3 regions of the Acidovorax sp. GW823-FHT05D11 genome follow, and region 3 is predicted to be linked to each of the others. Evidence: predicted binding sites of a transcription regulator. Region 3 holds the regulator's gene; each other region holds the start of a gene.

Region 1 (5,854 bases), 2.0 Mb from region 3:
GGCATCGAGGCCGCGCTGATCCACGCCGTGGCCGTGATGGTGATCGCCTGCCCCTGTGCGCTGGGCCTGGCCACGCCGGCGGCCATCATGGCGGGCACGGGGGTGGCGGCCAGGAACGGCATTTTGATCAAGGACGCGCAGGCGCTGGAGCTGGCCCACAAGGTGGACACGGTGGCCTTCGACAAGACGGGCACGCTGACCGTGGGCCAGCCCCGGCTGACGGCGTTCGAGGTGGTGCCCGGCCTGGACGACGCGGCCGTGATGGCCGCGGTGGTGGCGGTGCAAAGCGGCAGCGAACACCCGCTTGCACGCGCCGTGGTGGCGGCCGCGGGCGAGCGGCAGGTCCGCGTGGCGGCGGTGCAGGATGTGCGCGCCGTGCCCGGTCGCGGCACCGAGGGCGATGTGGCCGGGCAGCGCTACCTGGTGGGCAGCCTGCGCTGGATGCAGGAGCTGGGCGTGGAGATGGGCCCCCTGGCGGCGCGCGCCCGGGCGCTGCAGGACGAGGGCGCCACCGTGTCGGCCGTGGCCCAGCGTGCGACCGAAGGGGCGAGCGGCGCACGCTATGTCTTGCGTGCCTTGATGGCCTTTGGCGACGAGCCCAAGCCCGGCGCGCGCGCGGCGCTGGCGGCGCTGAAGGCGCGTGGCATCCGCACCGTGATGATCTCGGGCGACAACCGGGGAGCGGCCGAGGCCATGGCCCGGCGCCTGGGGCTGGACCCCGACGCGGGTGAGGTGATGGCCGAGGTATTGCCGGGTGACAAGGCCGCCAGGGTGGCTGCGTTGCAACGGGGTAGCGAAGAAGTCCCTCCCGGAGGGCAGCGACCCGGCGCAGCGGCGCGGCGCGGGGGCCGTATTGTCGCGATGGTGGGCGACGGCGTGAACGACGCCCCGGCGCTGGCGGCGGCCGATGTGGGCATGGCCATGGGCAACGGCACGGACGTGGCCATGCATGCGGCGGGCATCACGCTGATGCGGGGCGACCCGATGCTGGTGGCCGCGGCGCTCGACATCTCCCACCGCACGGTGATGAAGATCCGCCAGAACCTGTTCTGGGCGTTCGCGTACAACGTGGCCGGGATTCCTCTGGCGGCGATGGGCTACCTGAGCCCCGTGGTGGCAGGGGCGGCCATGGCCTTGAGCTCGGTCAGCGTGATGGCGAATGCCCTCTTACTGAAGCGCTGGCGCATGTGATAAATACGTACAGTGCGGTCATCGATGTCTGGCAAACTGCAACGCTTTGTTGCAGGCCGGCGGCTTCGAATGCAGGCGCGGCCCCTCCATACCCATAAAAGGACGACACATCATGAATCTCTTCTCGTTCATGCGGCAGTTCACCATCCGAATGCGCATGCTGGGGGCCATCGCGGTGGTGCTGGGCCTGCTGGGCCTGCTGGGCGGCGCGGGCATGCTGGGCATGTTCCGCATCCATGACATGAGCCAGAACTTCATGGACAACTCCTTCGCCAAGGTGGGCTACATGGCGGAGCTGCGCGGCGAGATGGGCTCCGTCCGCCAGTACGAGAAGGACATGATCATTGGCTACGAGAAGCCGGAAGCCGTGAAGGCCGCGCACGACAAGTGGCTGGCCAGCCAGGACAAGGCCAAGAAGATCGCCGCGAAGTTCCTGGAGGGCGAGGACGACGCGGACAACGTGGTGGTGCGCAACATCATCGCCAGGCTGGACAGCTACCGCGAGCTGTTTGCCCATGTGGCCCGGCAGCTGGAAGCCAGCGGCTACGACACCGCCACGATTGCCAACCGCATGAGCGGCAAGGCCGTGGCCGAGTTCGACCAGGCCGACAAGCTGGTGGGAGAGCTCGATACCGTGCTGCGGGCCGAAGTGGCCAAGTCGGTCGAACAGCAGGGCCGGGTGTCCAGCGAGACCAAGTGGCTCTTCGTCCTGGCCGTGGTGATCACCGTGGTGGTGGTGGTGCCCACCACGCTGATGAACATGAACTCGATCTGCCACCCGCTTGAAGAGGCGCGCCGCATGGCGCAGGCCATTGCCGGGGGGGACCTGTCCCAGAACATTGCCGCCGAAGGCAAGGACGAAGTGGCCGACCTGCAGCGCGCGCTGCGCGACATGCAGCAGGGCCTGGGCGCGCTCGTGGCGCAGGTGCGGGACGCCAGCGGCAACATCGCCACGGCCAGCCAGGAGATCGCCATGGGCAACCAGGACCTCTCGCAACGCACGGAGCAGACGGCGAGCAATGCCCAGGAAGCGGTGGCTTCGCTCTCGCAGCTCACCTCGACGGTGCAGCAGACCGCGTCGTCGTCGCAGATGGCCAACCAGCTGGCGGCATCGGCCTCCAGCACCGCGACGCGCGGCGGCTCGGTGGTGCAGCAGGCCGTCTCCAGCATGCAGGAGATTTCGGCCTCCAGCCGCAAGATCGGCGACATCATCGGCCTGATCGATTCCATCGCCTTCCAGACCAACATCCTCGCGCTGAACGCCGCCGTGGAAGCCGCGCGCGCCGGTGAGCAGGGGCGGGGCTTTGCCGTGGTGGCCAGCGAGGTGCGCAGCCTGGCCCAGCGCTCGGCGGCGGCGGCCAGCGACATCAAGGGCCTGATCCACAGCAGCGTGACGGCCGTGGACGGGGGCGTGCGCCACGTGGAGGATGCGGGCACGGCCATGAAGGAAATCGTGGCCAGCGTGCAGCGCGTGGGCGACATCATCGGCGAGATCACGGCGGCGGCGTCGGAGCAGTCGGCCGGCATCGGCCAGGTGAACCAGTCGGTGGGCGAGATCGACCGCATGACGCAGCAGAACGCGGCGCTGGTGGAGGAGTCCGCGGCGGCGGCCGAGTCCATGCGCGAACAGGCCGCGCGCCTGTCGCAGGTGGTGCAGCAGTTCCGCCTGGCCGACGCCATGCTCCACGCCGCCCACCACGCACCCGTGGAGGCGCCGCAGCACCAGGCGCTCGCCGGGGAGCCTTCCAGGGCACTGCTCGCGCGCTGATGATGGATTGAACCGGTGGCGCCCGCGCGCCATCACACCCGGAATGGGCCCTGCGGGCGGATGCGCATGCAGGGCTTTTTCATGCCCGGCGTGCGGCGGCCGCAGGCGCACCGGCCGCGCGATGCGCACCCGGTCCCCGACGGTTTGTTGACCTGCGTCATGCGCGGGCGGGCGCCTGCATGGCAATCTGGAGGCCTTGTGACCTGGGGAGCACTGCCATGCCGTCGATCAGCCTGCGGACCATCCACGAAGAGCATGCGTCGCTTGCGGCCGTGCTGCATTCCTTGCGCCTGATGCTGGACCAGGGGCCGGGCGACGAGCCCGCCGCGTTCTTCGACGTGATGCGGGCCATGCTGTTCTACATCGACGAATTCCCCGAACGCCAGCACCACCCGAAGGAATCGCAATGGCTGTTCCCGAAGGTGGCCGAGCGTTCGCCGGAGGCGGCCGGCGCCATCGCGCAACTGGAGCGCGAACACGCGGGCGGCGAGGCCGCCGTGCGCGAGCTGCAGCATCTGCTGCTGGGCTGGGAGCTGATGGGCGAGGCGCGCCGCGACACCTTTTCCGAGGCCCTGCGGCGCTATGTCGCTTTCTACCTGGAGCACATGCGCCTGGAGGAAACCGTGGTCTTGCCAGCGGCCCAGGCATGCCTGCAGCCTGGCGACTGGGCCGCGATCGATGCGGCGTTTGCCGGCAATACCAACCCGCTGGCGCCCGGCCAGGCGCGGGACCCCGCCTACGATCGCCTGTTCACGCGCATCGTGATGCGGGCGCCCAGCCCGATCGGGCTGGGCTGACGGCGCGCGCCCGCCTCAGGCCGACAGGGCGGGGTAGTCGGTGTAGCCCTCGGCGCCGCCGCCGTACAGCGTGGCGCGGTTGACCTCGTTCAGGGGCGCGCCGCGCTCCAGGCGCTGCACGAGGTCGGGGTTGGCGATGAACGGCCGGCCAAAGGCCACGATGTCCGCGCCGTTCGCGAGCGCGGTTTCCGCCAGCGCCTTGTCATAGGCGTTGTTCACCATCCACGCGCCCTGGCCGCCGGCCGCGCGGTAGGCCGCCTTCAGGGCCGCGTAGTCGAAGGGGCGGTCGGGCAGTTCGCGCGGGCCGCCGGTCGCACCCTCGATCACGTGGATGTAGGAAAGGCCCAGCGGGCCGAGCTGGCGCACCACGTAGTCAAACAGGGGCTGCGGGTCCGCGTCCACCACGTCGTTGGCGGGCGTCACGGGCGACAGGCGGATGCCTGTGCGGCCGGCACCGATTTCCTGCGTGATGGCGGTGACCACTTCGACCAGCAGCCGGGCGCGGTTCTCGATGCTGCCGCCATAGGCGTCGGTGCGGTGGTTGGCGCTGGTCTTGAGGAACTGGTCGATCAGGTAGCCGTTGGCGGCGTGCACCTCCACGCCATCGAAGCCGGCCTCGATGGCAGCGCGGGCGGCACGGCGGTAGTCGGCCACGATGCCGGGGATCTCGGCGATCTCGAGCGCGCGGGGCTCCGAGGTCTGGGTGAACGTGGGCACGCCGTCCTTGATGAGCACGGTCTTGGTCTTGGCCTGGATCGCCGACGGGGCCACGGGCGCGGCATGGCCCGGCTGCAGGTCGGTGTGCGAGACACGGCCCACATGCCACAGTTGCACCACGATCTTGCCGCCCGCCGCGTGCACGGACGAAGTGACCTTCTTCCAGCCGGCGATCTGCTCGGGCGCATACAGGCCGGGCACGTCGGCGTAGCCCTGTCCCTGGTGGCTGATGGCGGTGGCCTCGGAAATCAGCAGGCCGGCGCTGGCGCGCTGCGTGTAGTAGGTGGCCACGAGGTCGGTGGGCACGGCGTTGGGCGAGCGGTTGCGCGTGAGCGGTGCCATGGCGATGCGGTTGGCCAGCTGCAGGTCACCGGCTTGGACGGGGTCGGACAGAAAAGGCATGCGGGGCTTTCAAAAACGGGTTGCACACAATCGATCAACCCCGGAAGGTTAATGCTGCAGCGCAAAACGTGCAGCGCACATGCGTCAACAAGGGCTCTGGTTTTGTGCTATCCGGGGCTGGCCGGCGGTGTGCGGGGGGCCGCGGCGCGCTGGCGCGGCCTGGGGCAGAATCAAACGCCATGCCGCCCCGCCATCCTTCCCCCCGCCCCGTGCCCGCGCTGTGGCTGGCCGTGGCGCTGTCGATGGGGGCGGCGGTGTCGCTCGGCATCACGCGCTTTGCGTACGCGCTGCTGCTGCCGCCCATGCGGGAGGACCTGGGCTGGTCCTACACCCTCGCGGGCGCGATGAACACCGTGAATGCGCTGGGCTACCTGGTCGGCGCGCTGGCCACGCCCTGGCTGCTGCGGCGTGCCGCACCCGGGGCCGTGCTGTTGGCCGGCGCGGTGCTGGCCACCGTGTTCATGGGGCTCTGCGGTTTTTTCACCGAGGCGGTGCCGCTCCTGCTGCAGCGCCTGCTGGCCGGCGTGGCGAGCGCGCTCGTGTTCATTGCCGGCGGCCTGCTCGCCGCGCGCCTGGGGGCGCAGGAGCCGGGGCGCAGCGGCCTGCTGCTGGGGCTGTACTACGGGGGCACGGGCTGGGGCATCAGCCTGTCGGCCGTGCTCGTGCCCGCCGTGCTGGCGGCGGCGCCGTCCCCGCATGCCTGGACGTGGGCCTGGTGGGCGCTGGCGCTGGCCTGCATGGCCGCGACGGCGGCCCTGTGGTGGCCCGCGCGTGTGCTGCGCGGGCTGGCGGTGCCCGCGGATGCCCCCCGGGCCTTCAATGTGGTGCCGCCGCCCGCCCGGGTGCGCTGGCGTGCGCTGGCGCCCGCGCTGCTGGGCTACGGCCTGTTCGGCGTGGGCTACATCGGCTACATGACCTTCGTCGTGGCGCTGCTGCGCGAGCAAGGCGCCAGCGGCACGGCGGTGACCTGGTTCTATGC
Region 2 (5,854 bases), 1.4 Mb from region 3:
GAGGGGCGAGACGACGTCCCGCGCCAGCACGCGGCCCAGGGCGTCGAAGAGGGGGAGCTCTTCGGTGGCGGTCACGGGCTCGACCAGCCGCTGCAGAAACGCGTTCACATCGGCGGCGCTCAGGGCCTGCGGGTCGTAGCCTTGCAGTTCGGCGGCAATCTGGGCAATGGTTTTCATGGGTCTCAATAGCTTTCAATCAGTCGTGCAGCACGCGCACCATGTGCAGCTTGTCGAAGCCCACGCCGTCCACCACGATGGCGTGGGGCAGCAGGCCCCAGGCGCGGAACCCGGCCTGCTCGTACAGGCGCACGACGTGGGTGTTGGAGGCGGTGACGGTCAGCACCAGCTGGGTCAGCCCGGGCACGCGGCTGGCGGCCTCCACACAGGCGGCCACCAGCTGCTGGCCGATGCCCTGGCGCTGCGCACGGGGTGCCACCATCATGCCCACCACCACGGCGCAGTGGCGCTGCTTGGCGCGCTGCTCGCGTTCACAGCCCAGGCAGCCGAGCAGCTGGCCCGTGGCATCGAAGGCCCCCAGGAAGAACTGGCCGGATTCCAGGGGGCCAAAGCGCGCCACGTACTCGCTGGCATCGCGGCCCACCGAGGATTCGTAGTCGGAGGTGAACGCATCCGGCGCCGTGCGCAGCGCCTCGTCGCGCAGGGCCTTGTAGGCCACGGCATCCGCGGCGGCCAAGGGGCGGATCTGTACGGAGCTGGTGGCCGGAAACGGGCGCGTGTTCATGGCGGTTGGGGGGCGCGTCAAGCCTGTGAGGCCTGTGGGGCCTGCGGTGTGCTGGTGCTCTCCAGCGCGTGCAGCTCGGCCAGCGTATTGGCGTTGAAGAAGGCCTTGGGGTCATCGCCCGGCTGGTCGAAGGGCACGATGGCGCAGTGGTGCTGGCCCGTCCAGGCGTCGATCTTGCGGCCGCCGGCCTGGGTGAAGGCGACCAGGCTTTCGAGCAGGTCCACGCGCAGCAGGCAGAACACCGGCTGGGTGCGCACGCTGGTGCGGCCCGTGCCATCGTCCTCGGGCGCCGCGGCCATGGCGATGTCGGCACCCTGGGCGTCCGCCGCGGCCGCCAGGCGCTGGGCCAGGTCCAGCGGGAACAGCGGGGTGTCGCAGGGCACCGTCAGCAGCCAGGGTGTTTCGCAACGCTCCAGCCCCGTCAGAAAGCCCGCCAGCGGGCCGGCATAGTCGGCCAGCACATCGGGCCACACGGGGGCGCCAAACGCCTCGTAGGCCGCGAGGTTGCGGTTGGCATTGACCATGGTGGCGCCGGTCTGCATCTGCAGCCGCATCAGCGTGTGCAGCGCCAGCGGCAGGCCGCGAAAACTCTGCAGGCCTTTGTCGACGCCGCCCATGCGGCTGCCGCGTCCGCCTGCAAGCACGAGGCCGGTGATGTCTTGGGTTTCGATCATGGGGGTGGGCGATGGGGTGAAAAGCAGGGTGCTACAGCGGCTGCCGGGCACGCAGCGCGGTCAGTTGCAGGCACGAGAGGACGGCCGTGCAGGCCAGCAGGCCCAGGGACACGGGTTGCGCGAACGCCTCGTGCCCCAGGGCAAAAAACAGGCCGTGGATCGCCACGGTCAAGGCCCCCAGGCAGGGCATGAGCTTGTAGAACGCCAGGGCCGCCGGGCCTTCGCCGCGGGCGACCTGTGCCTGGGCATACAGCACCAGCGCAATGATGGGCAGGTTGAGCAGCAGATTGACCTGGTTGCCGCCGGGAATGTGGAACAGCTCCCACTCATGCCAGTACGCGGCGTCGATCTGGTGCGTGACCAGGACGGTGGCATTGGCCAGGAACAGTGCGCGGTGTTTAGATTGAAGGGGCATGGGGTGGGTGTGGGCAAGAGGTGAAGGCCGCGGCCACCCATGGTGCCTGAAAACCGTCGGCGCCCGGACCATGGCGCGGGGCGGGGGCTCCGCAGGGCCGAGATGCACGGGGCCGGCCCCACCGCTAGCCGCCGATATAGCTCATCTCCACCCGCCGCGCGCCACCCTGTGTGGTGTCCGCCGGCAGGCTGCTGCGCAGCTCCGAATAGCGGTCGCCGCGCTGTTGCCAGATGGGGGCGATGGCCGAGGCGATCGCTTCGTCGCTGGCGCCGCCGCGCAGCAGGGTGCGCAGGTCGTAACCCTCCGAGGCAAACAGGCACAGGTAGAGCTTGCCTTCGGTGGACAGGCGCGCGCGGTTGCAGTCGTGGCAGAAGGCCTGGGTCACGCTGCTGATCACGCCCACCTCGCCCAGGGCGGGGTCGTACTGGCCTTGTGCGTTGGTGTAGCCCCAGCGCTCGGCGGTCTCGCCGGGGCTGCTGGGGTCGAGCTGCACCAGCGGCAGCTCGGCGCGCAGGCGTTCGATCAGCTCGGCCGAGGGCAGCACCTCGTCCATGCGCCAGCCGTTGGTGGCGCCCACGTCCATGTACTCGATGAAACGCAGCGTGGTGCCCGTGCCGCGAAAGTGGCGCGCCATGGGCAAGATTTCATGGTCGTTGGTGCCGCGCTTGACCACCATGTTGACCTTGATGTGAGACAGGCCCGCCGCGTGCGCGGCTTCGATGCCCGCCAGCACGTCGGCCACCGGAAAGTCCACATCGTTCATGCGGCGAAAGATCGTGTCGTCCAGTCCGTCCAGACTCACGGTCACGCGGTTCAGGCCCGCATCCTTCAAGGCCTGGGCCTTGCGCGCCAGCAGCGACCCGTTGGTGGTGAGGGTGAGGTCGGGCGCCAGGCCGTCCACCGTGCGCAGCTGGGCCAGCTGGGCCACCAGCGCTTCCAGGTTCTTGCGCAGCAGGGGCTCGCCGCCGGTCAGGCGGATCTTGCGCACGCCGTGCGCCAGGAACAGCCGCGCCAGCCGGGTGATCTCCTCGAAGCTCAGCAAGGCACCGTGCGGCAGGTAGGGGTAGTCCTTGTCGAACACTTCCTTGGGCATGCAGTAGTTGCAGCGGAAGTTGCAGCGGTCCGTCACGCTGATGCGCAGGTCGCGCAGCGGGCGGCCCCGGGTGTCGGTGAGTTGGCCCGTGGGGGCCACCGGGTGCGTGGGCACCCGCGCCGCCAGTGCGGCGATGCGTTGGTCCACCAGGGGAATCACACGTTCGGCCATGGGGTGATTTTGCCGCAAGGGGCCCCGCAGAGGGGCAAGCCCCTGCGCGCGGAGTTGATCGCGGTCAAGTTCTGCCCCGGCGGCGGCGTGGCCCGCCTTTGACATGGCGCAGGGCGCTCTGGATGTTGCATTGCAACAATACGGCATCCGATTTCAGGGGATTCCCATGCCAGTTCGTGAGTTCTTCGCCGACGCCCTGCCATGTCAGCGCCGCGTGGCGGTTCAATGGGTGGCGGCGGGCATCCTGCTGCCCACCTGGGGCCACAGTGCCCAGGCGCAGATAGGGCTGTCGGGGGCCATCAACTATGCGGGCTGGTTCCGCGCCCTGTCGCAGCGGATGGCCAAGGCCTATTGCCAGCAGTACCTGCAGGTGCTGCCGGGGGCGGCGGTGGATGTGATGGGGCTGGCGCGCAAGATGGTGCAGTCGGGCAGCAGCGAACTGGCGCGGGGCCTGCAGTCGGGGCGCTGGCCGGCCGACGTGGGGCGCCAGCTGGAAGAAGTGCAAAAGCAGTTTGCCCTGCTCAACCAGTTGACCGCCGTGCCAGCCACCCAGACGGCGCTGGTGGTGGCGGCGTCCGACCAGGCCGACCGCACGCTGCTGGTTTCCCAGGCCGTGACCGAGTCGATCGAGAGGCTGGCGCAGGCCCCCAGCGCGCGGCTGGTGAACCTGGCGGGCCGCCAGCGCATGCTGTCGCAGCGCCTGGCCAAGAACTACTTTCTGCACGCGGCCAAGGTGGAGTCCAAGGTGGTGCAGGCGCAACTGGCCTCCGACGCCGCCGACTTCCGCCAGGCACTGCAGACGTTGAAGGCGGCGCCGGTGTCCACCCCCGCCATCCGCAACGAGCTGGAGCTGGCCGACTCGCAGTGGCTGTTCTTTGAATCGGCCCTGCGCCGCCCGGCAGATGACGTGGGGCTCAACGCCGTGGCCACCACCAGCGAGCGCCTGCTGGGCGTGATGGACAAGCTCACCAACCTGTACGAGGCAGCCCTGCGCGAGGTGCTGGGCTGAGCGTCCGGGGGCATCCGGCCCCCCGTCAGCCCCTGCAGGCCGCGTGCTGCGTGAAGTCCGCCAGGCGGCAATCGCGCCCCACCAGCACCAGCCGGGTGTCCAGCGCGTCGAAGAATCCCGGGGGTGGTGGCAGGGGCAGGCGCTGCACGCGTTTGTGCGCGTCGATGCGCACCGCCGCCAGCTCATAGTCGCGCGCCAGGGCCATCCACAGGCCGTGGGCCCCGGCGGACTGGCGTGCCCCGGTCATGAGGCTGCGGCCCGAGTCCAGCCACCAGCGGTAGATGGCGGAGGCAATGCCCATGCGGCGGTAGCCGTCCACCACCTTGGTGTGGGGCGCGCGCAGGTGGCGGTCGGTGCGGCGGTCCACCTCGACCAGACGGTTGAACACGGTGTAGGCCACGATGCGGTTGCGCTGCGGGTCGATGGCGTAGACAAAATACTCGCCGTCGGCCTCGCGCAGGCGCAACTCCAGCCCGTGCAGGCGCAGGGGCAGCGCGCGCATCGCGTCGCGGGTGCGGTGGTTGGTGCGGATGCGTTCGTGCAGTGCGTCGAACTCGCGCTGGATGTCGCGGCCCGACAGGTCCACGTCGATGCGAAGTTCGGTCAGCAGGTGGCCCAGCGCACCCAGCCAGCCCCGGCTGGCCGGGGCACCGGGGGCGATGCGGGGCGCGAGGTGCAAGGCGCAGGCTCCGGGCATCATGGCGTGTGCCCCGGGCCATCGGTCCAGCAGCCGCTCAGCAGGCGCGCGGGCTGCTCACGGGCGCACACCCGGGCGCTGTGGGGCCAGTCGGGCAGCGGCACCACCAGGCCGGCGTACACGCCATAGGCTTCACCCGCCGCGATGGTTTCCCCCGCCGACAGGCTTTCGCCCGCGCGGATGGCCCCTCCTGCGTGGATGCGCCCGCCCGCGCGCACGCCCGAGCCCACCTGCAGGTGGCCGCGGCAGTCCACGTCGCCCGCCACCTGCAGGCCGTGCGTGGCCTGCACGGCCGCGTCGCCGTGCAGGTGGCCGCCCACCTTGATGCCTCCGCCGCCGTCCAGGGCGCCTGCCACGCGCAGGTCCTGGCCCACGGTGCAGTGGCCGCCGATGTGGGCCGAGGCGCCAGCGTCCAGCTCGCCGCCCACGCGCAGGCCGCCCGTGCACTGCAGCCGCTGCGCCACCACCAGGGAGCCGCCCACGCGCGCGTCGCCGTGCAGCCGCACGCTGCCCTCACAGCGCAGCGCGCCCGCGACGCGCAGGTCTTCTCCCACCCGCAGCGCACCGCCCACCCGCAGGCCACCCAGCACGCTGAGGCTGCGGCCGGTGCGCAGCACACCGTCCACGTCGGCGCTGCCCTGGCACCGCACGCTGCCGGCGAACACCAGCGCGTCGGCCTCCAGATGGTCCACCTCCAGCACGTCGTTGGTGGGGCCGAACTGGTCGAGCATCCAGCAGGCGTCCTCCACCCGGCCTTCGCGCACCAGGTCGTCCAGCAGGGCCTGGTAGTTGCTGGCGCCCTCCTGGCGGCGCAGGTACCAGCGGTAGCCGTCGGCGCAGGGCCGTTTGGCGCGGATGAAGTGGCGGGTGATGTCGGTGGCGGCCGTCAGGCCGGCAGCGGCTCCGTCGGCGGGGTCGTGGCGCGCGGGGGGGCACGGGGCGAGCGATATCTCGCCGGAAGGGAACGGGGGCATCAACACTCCTCAAGGCTGCCCCGGGCCGTGGCCTGGGCGCAAGCAAGCGCCTGGGGGATGGGCCCGGCGACAGGAGGTG
Region 3 (5,854 bases):
GGTCCGGGTGCTCGGACGCAACGCGTTCGAGTGCCTGGTACTGCCGGGTGGCCTCTCCGAACCGCTGGTTGCAGGCCGCCAAGGTGCGGTTCTGCGCCTCCAGCAATTCGCGCCGGCGCTGCGCCTCCGGGTCCACGGTGGCCGTGGCGCCGGGGGCATCCGGTCCCTGGGCCGAGGGCACCGTCATCTCCGGCACGCTCCAGGCGGCCGGAACCAGCTCTCTTTGCTCCGGATCGCTTTTCTTGGGGACGTATCGCACCTCGGTGAGCCCCAGTTCCCGCAACGTCGCGATCTGGTCCGCCGATGCCACCCGGAAACTGCTCACCGGGAACGGATGGTGCATCCAGCCCACATCGAGCTGGATGTACATGCCGACGCGCAGTTGGCTGATATCGATGAGGATGGAGGAGTTCACTTCGGGGCGCGCGAAACATGGAGACGTGAATGCCACCAATAGTTACACAGATTATCGCCAGTTCGAAGGCCTTGTCGAAGGAGCCCACCCGCGCCGCGGCGGCACGGCAACACTTGCCTGCCCGAAGGCGCGGGGCGGGGCAATCCCCCTCATGGGGATGTGGGTTACCGAGACCGCCGCGCCCTCAGGCCGCCGCGGCGCGAATGCACGCTAGCGGCACCACAGCGAGGGTTTGTAGACGAGGTCCATCCACAGTGCCCAGCTTGCCACCGCGCAGAGCAGGCCACCGGCGGCGCGCGTCCCCCAGTCCGCGCGCACGGTGTTGAGCCGGGCCCGCAACCGCGTCCAGGCCCAGGGCCCGCCGACCAGCCAGACGCCGCTGCCAATGCCAAAAAGCGCCATGGACAATGCGCCCTCCAGGGGCCCTCCGCTCAAGGCAGCCACCAGCAGCGCCGAATACAGCAAGCCACAGGGCATCAGCGCCCAGAGAAACCCCGCGGCAAGAATGCCCCCCGGTGCACGGACCAGAGGCCTCACGCGCTCCCACACGCCACGGCCCGCCTGCTCCACCCAGAGCGGCTGCCGCGCCTGGACCATCAGCATCAGCCCCCACGCCATCACCGCGACGTGCATCAAGGTCCACGCCGGGCGCAGTGCCATGGTCTGCTGAGTGAGCCACGCCAGGCTGTCCATGGCCAGGGCGGCCAGCCCGCCCGCCAGCGCATATCCCGTCAGGCGGCCCGCATGAAAGGCCACGGCCCGCCGGGCCACGCCACCGCGCGGTGCCCACCGCACCGCCTGCACCTTCGGGGGAGCCCCCTCCGCCGGCGCCCCGGCGCCCGGGGCGGATGCGCAGCCCGCGCTCCCCTGCCCCACCACGGCGCCACAAGGTGCCGAGCACATGGCCAGGCAATGGGACCCGCCAACGAGCCCCATCAACAAGGCAGTCGAGGCAACCGTTGCAAGCATGGGATTCAGATGATGCGTGAAAAACGCGCGCGGTTGCGGTCTGCCTGCAGATATCGGTCGAAAACCATGGCGATGCCGCGCACGAAGAACCAGCCCATGGCCGTGACCTCGACACCGTCGGGCCTCACCTTGACCAGCCCCTGCTCGGCCATGGTGTCGAGTTGCGCCAGTTCGGCGGAGAAATAGTGCCGAAAATCGAGAAGCCAGGCCTGTTCCATGGGCTCGAACAGCAGTTCTCCCTGGCACATCAAGGACATGATGACGGCGCGGCGCACGAGGTCGTCCCGCGTCAGGGCCAAGCCACGCACCACGGGCAGACGCCCCTGGTTCAGCAGGTCGTAGTACTCATCCAGGGTCTTGGCGTTCTGGCTGTAGGTGGCGCCGACCCTGCCAATGGCCGACACGCCCAGGCCGATCAGGTCGCAGTCGGGCTGGGTGCTGTAGCCCTGGAAGTTACGGTGCAGGCGGCCCTGCCGCTTGGCGACGGCCAGCGAGTCCTCCGGCAGCGCGAAGTGGTCCATCCCCACATACACATAGCCGGCGCCCATGAACGCGTCGAGCGAACGGGAGAGCATCGACACCTTGCCGGAGGCTGCGGGCAGTTCGGCGGAGAGGATGCGGCGCTGGGGCTTGAACCGCTCCGGCAGGTGGGCATAGGCATACAGCGCAATGCGATCAGGCCGCAACTGAACCACCTGCGCCAGCGTACGGTCGAACGACTCCGGCGTCTGGCGCGGCAACCCGTAGATCAGGTCCACATTGATCGATTCGAAGCCGAGCGAGCGCGCGGATTCCACCAGCGAAAACACCTGTTCGGCGGGCTGGATGCGGTGCACCGCCTTCTGGACCTCGGGGTCAAAATCCTGCACGCCAAAACTCAGCCGGTTGAATCCAAGCTCCGCGAGCACGGCAAGCCGGTCGGCATTGACGGTACGGGGGTCCACCTCGATCGAGTACTCCCCGCCCGGCGCCAGGGTGAAGCTGCGCTGGAGCATCGCCATGAGTTCCCGCAAGCCATCGTCCGACAGGAAGGTGGGAGTGCCGCCGCCCAGGTGCAGCTGGCTCACCACCTGGCCCGTGCCGCAGTGCGCCGTGTGCAGATCGATCTCGCGGCTGAGATAGCGCAGATAGACTTCAGCCCGGTCGTGGTGCTTGGTGATGATCTTGTTGCAGGCGCAGTAGTAGCACAGCGACTCGCAAAAGGGGATGTGCACATACAGGGACAAGGGCAGCGCCTTGGTCAGGGTGCCCATGCGGCGCTGCTCGAGGGCGAGGGCGTAGTCCTCCTGGCCGAAGGCTTCCACAAACCGGTCGGCCGTCGGATAGGAGGTATAGCGGGGGCCTGGTACGTCAAAACGGCGCAGCAGGTCAGGCGAAACAGCGGTCATGGGGCGAATCCTTGCGTACACCTTGACTGTGCCGTAAGCTGCTCCCCATGTCCTTGACATGAATCAAGTGATGGAGTGGCCGGAACAGCGACAATTTGATGCATGTCAGTCGCCTGCCCGCCCTCCAAGAGACTCCCTCTTCGGCCATCGGGCGGTATGCTCGAAACCTAACTCCGCCCTGTGCCTATGAACCCGCTCACCATCAAAGTCGCCTGTTCCAATTGCAACCTGCGCGAGCTGTGCATGCCGGTGGGCCTGAGCGAAGAGCAACTGCACCGCATCGACGAGGTCGTTGCAGTTCGCCGCAAGGTGAAGCGCGGCGGCACGCTGTTTCGCAATGGTGAGTCGTTCACCTCGCTTTATGCCATCCGCACCGGCTTTTTCAAGACCTGCGTGGCCACCGAGGACGGACGCGACCAAGTCACGGGGTTCCAGATGGCGGGCGAGATCATCGGCCTGGACGGCATCGTGAATGACCACCACACCTGCGATGCGGTGGCCCTGGAAGACGCCGAGGTCTGCGTCATGCCGTTTGACCGCATCGAGGAACTGTCCCGCGAGGTCACCGCGCTGCAGCACCACGTGCACAAGATCATGAGCCGCGAGATCGTGCGCGAACACGGCGTGATGCTGCTGCTGGGCAGCATGCGTGCCGAGGAGCGCCTGGCAGCGTTCCTGCTCAATCTGGTGCAGCGCCTGCACGCCCGCGGATTCTCGCAGTCCGAGCTGGTGCTGCGCATGACGCGCGAGGAGATCGGCAGCTACCTGGGCCTCAAGCTCGAGACCGTGAGCCGCACCTTCTCCAAGTTTGTGGAAGAAGGCATTGTCGAAGTCAAGCAGCGCCATGTCCGCATCCTCGAGACCGACGCGCTCAAGCGCATCGTGAACAACCAGTCCGCCTGCCACTGAGCAAGGCGAGCCAGGTCCGCCCGTCCCGGCAACGCCTTGCCACCGGAGCCCGGCCGGTGCGCTGTTCAAGGGCAGGATGATGTCTTTCGGCAATCATCAGGGCGCTCGCCTTCGGGCACGGGGCAGCGGTTGAGTTCAAAGGGCGACATTGCCAGCAGCGTGGTCAACGCGCTGGAGGCCATGGTGATGGCCCAGAACGCAAAGAACGCGAGCGTGTAGACGCCCTGGCGCGACAGGGCCAGCGGCTGCCCGAACCAATGCAGGTCCTGCGGGTCCACCATCGCAAAAACCAGCATCTCCATCGCGCCCGCCATCAGAAAGGCGGGCCATGCAATCCACATCAGGCGTTGCGTCCACATCGGGGTTGTCTCCTGGTAAGGCCGCGCAGACCCGCTGCTCGGCCAGGGGTTTCAGCGTGGCTGGTCCTGAACCGGTGTCGCCGCGTGGTTGCGGCCCTTCATAGCCGGGGCCAGGCTCTTCTCCGGAGCCTCCAGCGTCTTGTTGATTTCGATGCCCTGGCGGTAGTAGTCCTCGGCGACCACGGGGTCTGGCCGCGAAATCGCCAGCCACAGCGTGACAAAGCCCGCCACGATGACGATGGCAGGGCCGGCGATGATCAGCCAGACGTGGCCGAATTTCCACCAGGGCGCAGCGGTGGCGGGGGCGGAGCCGATGGCTGGATTGGATGGCATGGGTGCTTGCTCCTCAAAAATCTTCTCGGTCATACAACGTCCCCGGGGCCGTGCACCGGGGTGCACGTCGCCTCATCGGGGCACCAGGAATACGGACTTCTCGGTCACATGGGCCGCAGCGCCCACCGCCTGCACATCGAACTGCACGGCATGGGAGCCCGGGGGCGCGGAGCCATACGGTATCTGCAGGCGCACGGCCACCCACCGGGACTCCGCGGGGCCAATGTCCACCTCGGCTTCAGAGGCCACCTCCAGCCCGTCCAGGCCGCGGGCGCCGATGCGGTAGCGCTGGGGGCCTTCGGTGGCGTTCATGATCTGCAGGCGGTAGATATTCTCCAGCTTGCCGCCCGCCACGATGCGCGACAGGGCCGCGCGGTCGCGCACCACATCCACCTTGAGCGGCGTGCGGGTGACCAGGCTGGCCATCATGCCCACGCACAGTGCCACCAGCACGGCGGTGTAGATCAGCACGCGAGGCCGCAGGACGCGCCGCAGGATCTGCGACTGGCTCCAGCGCTGCGCCACGCCGTTCTGCGTGGAAAAGCGGATCAGCCCCCGGGGGTAGTGCATCTTGTCCATCACCGTGTTGCACGCATCCACGCACAGTCCGCAGCCAATGCACTCGTACTGCAGGCCCTTGCGGATATCGATGCCCACGGGACACACCTGCACGCACAGGGTGCAGTCAATGCAGTCACCCAGGCCCTTGGCCTTGTGGTCGATCGTCTTGTTGCGCGGGCCGCGCGGCTCGCCGCGTTCCACGTCATAGCTCACGATCAGGGTGTCCCGGTCGAACATCGCGCTCTGAAAGCGCGCGTAGGGGCACATGTACTTGCACACCTGCTCGCGCATGTAGCCCGCATTGCCATACGTGGCAAAGCCGTAGAACAGCACCCAGAATATCTGCCAGTTGCCCTGCAGCGCCAGCAGTTCCGCGCCGAGCTCACGAATGGGCACGAAATAGCCCACGAACGTGAACCCCGTCCACAGCGCCACGGTGATCCATACCACCTGTTTGAGAAACTTCTTGCGGATCTTCTCGAAGCTCCAGGGCCCGTTGTCCAGCCGCAACCGGGCACTGCGATCGCCTTCGATCTTGTGCTCGATCCACATGAACATTTCGGTGTAGACCGTCTGGGGACAGGCGAAACCGCACCACAGCCGCCCCGCCACGGCCGTGAACAGGAAAAGCGACAGCGCCGAGATGATGAGCAGGCCCGTGAGATAGATGAAGTCCTGCGGATAGAGCACCAGCCCGAAAATATAGAACCGCCGTGCCCCCAGGTCGAACAGCACCATCTGGCGCTGCCCCCACTCGAACCAGGGAAGGCCGTAAAAGACCAGCTGCGTGAGAAACACCATGCCCCAGCGCCAGCGTGCGAACAGGCCACTGATGGAGCGCGGGTAAATCTTCTTCTGCGCTTCGTACAAGGAGACGATCTCGCCCTCGGACGAGGCATCGGATGCAACCGGTGCAATCG

Evidence for each region. The regulator FNR, encoded in region 3, switches genes on or off when oxygen is low (the NO sensors DNR and NnrR bind a similar motif). The targets are predictions, from matches to a motif close to TTGATNNNNATCAA.
Region 1: the regulator FNR is predicted to act here: its motif matches at 3,107-3,120, upstream of AC3RCE_RS00370 (hemerythrin domain-containing protein).
Region 2: the regulator FNR is predicted to act here: its motif matches at 3,150-3,163, upstream of AC3RCE_RS16200 (type IV pili methyl-accepting chemotaxis transducer N-terminal domain-containing protein).

The regions. Positions count from the first base shown of each region.
Region 1 covers NZ_CM179502.1:79,140-84,993, forward strand. The annotation lists gene AC3RCE_RS00360 (heavy metal translocating P-type ATPase) at 1-1,191, shown strand, start outside; gene AC3RCE_RS00365 (methyl-accepting chemotaxis protein) at 1,304-2,959, shown strand; gene AC3RCE_RS00370 (hemerythrin domain-containing protein) at 3,178-3,756, shown strand; gene AC3RCE_RS00375 (alkene reductase) at 3,772-4,875, opposite strand; gene AC3RCE_RS00380 (YbfB/YjiJ family MFS transporter) at 5,055-5,854, shown strand, end outside.
Region 2 covers NZ_CM179502.1:3,486,740-3,492,593, reverse strand. The annotation lists gene moeA (molybdopterin molybdotransferase MoeA) at 1-177, opposite strand, end outside; gene AC3RCE_RS16220 (GNAT family N-acetyltransferase) at 197-742, opposite strand; gene mobA (molybdenum cofactor guanylyltransferase MobA) at 760-1,416, opposite strand; gene AC3RCE_RS16210 (DUF6713 family protein) at 1,448-1,831, opposite strand; gene moaA (GTP 3',8-cyclase MoaA) at 1,956-3,095, opposite strand; gene AC3RCE_RS16200 (type IV pili methyl-accepting chemotaxis transducer N-terminal domain-containing protein) at 3,262-4,104, shown strand; gene AC3RCE_RS16195 (hypothetical protein) at 4,130-4,783, opposite strand; gene AC3RCE_RS16190 (bactofilin family protein) at 4,801-5,775, opposite strand.
Region 3 covers NZ_CM179502.1:2,053,705-2,059,558, reverse strand. The annotation lists gene AC3RCE_RS09450 (cyclic di-GMP phosphodiesterase) at 1-415, opposite strand, end outside; gene AC3RCE_RS09445 (sulfite exporter TauE/SafE family protein) at 626-1,384, opposite strand; gene hemN (oxygen-independent coproporphyrinogen III oxidase) at 1,390-2,772, opposite strand; gene fnr (fumarate/nitrate reduction transcriptional regulator Fnr) at 2,959-3,681, shown strand; gene AC3RCE_RS09430 (hypothetical protein) at 3,747-4,040, opposite strand; gene AC3RCE_RS09425 (FixH family protein) at 4,092-4,373, opposite strand; gene ccoG (cytochrome c oxidase accessory protein CcoG) at 4,446-5,854, opposite strand, start outside.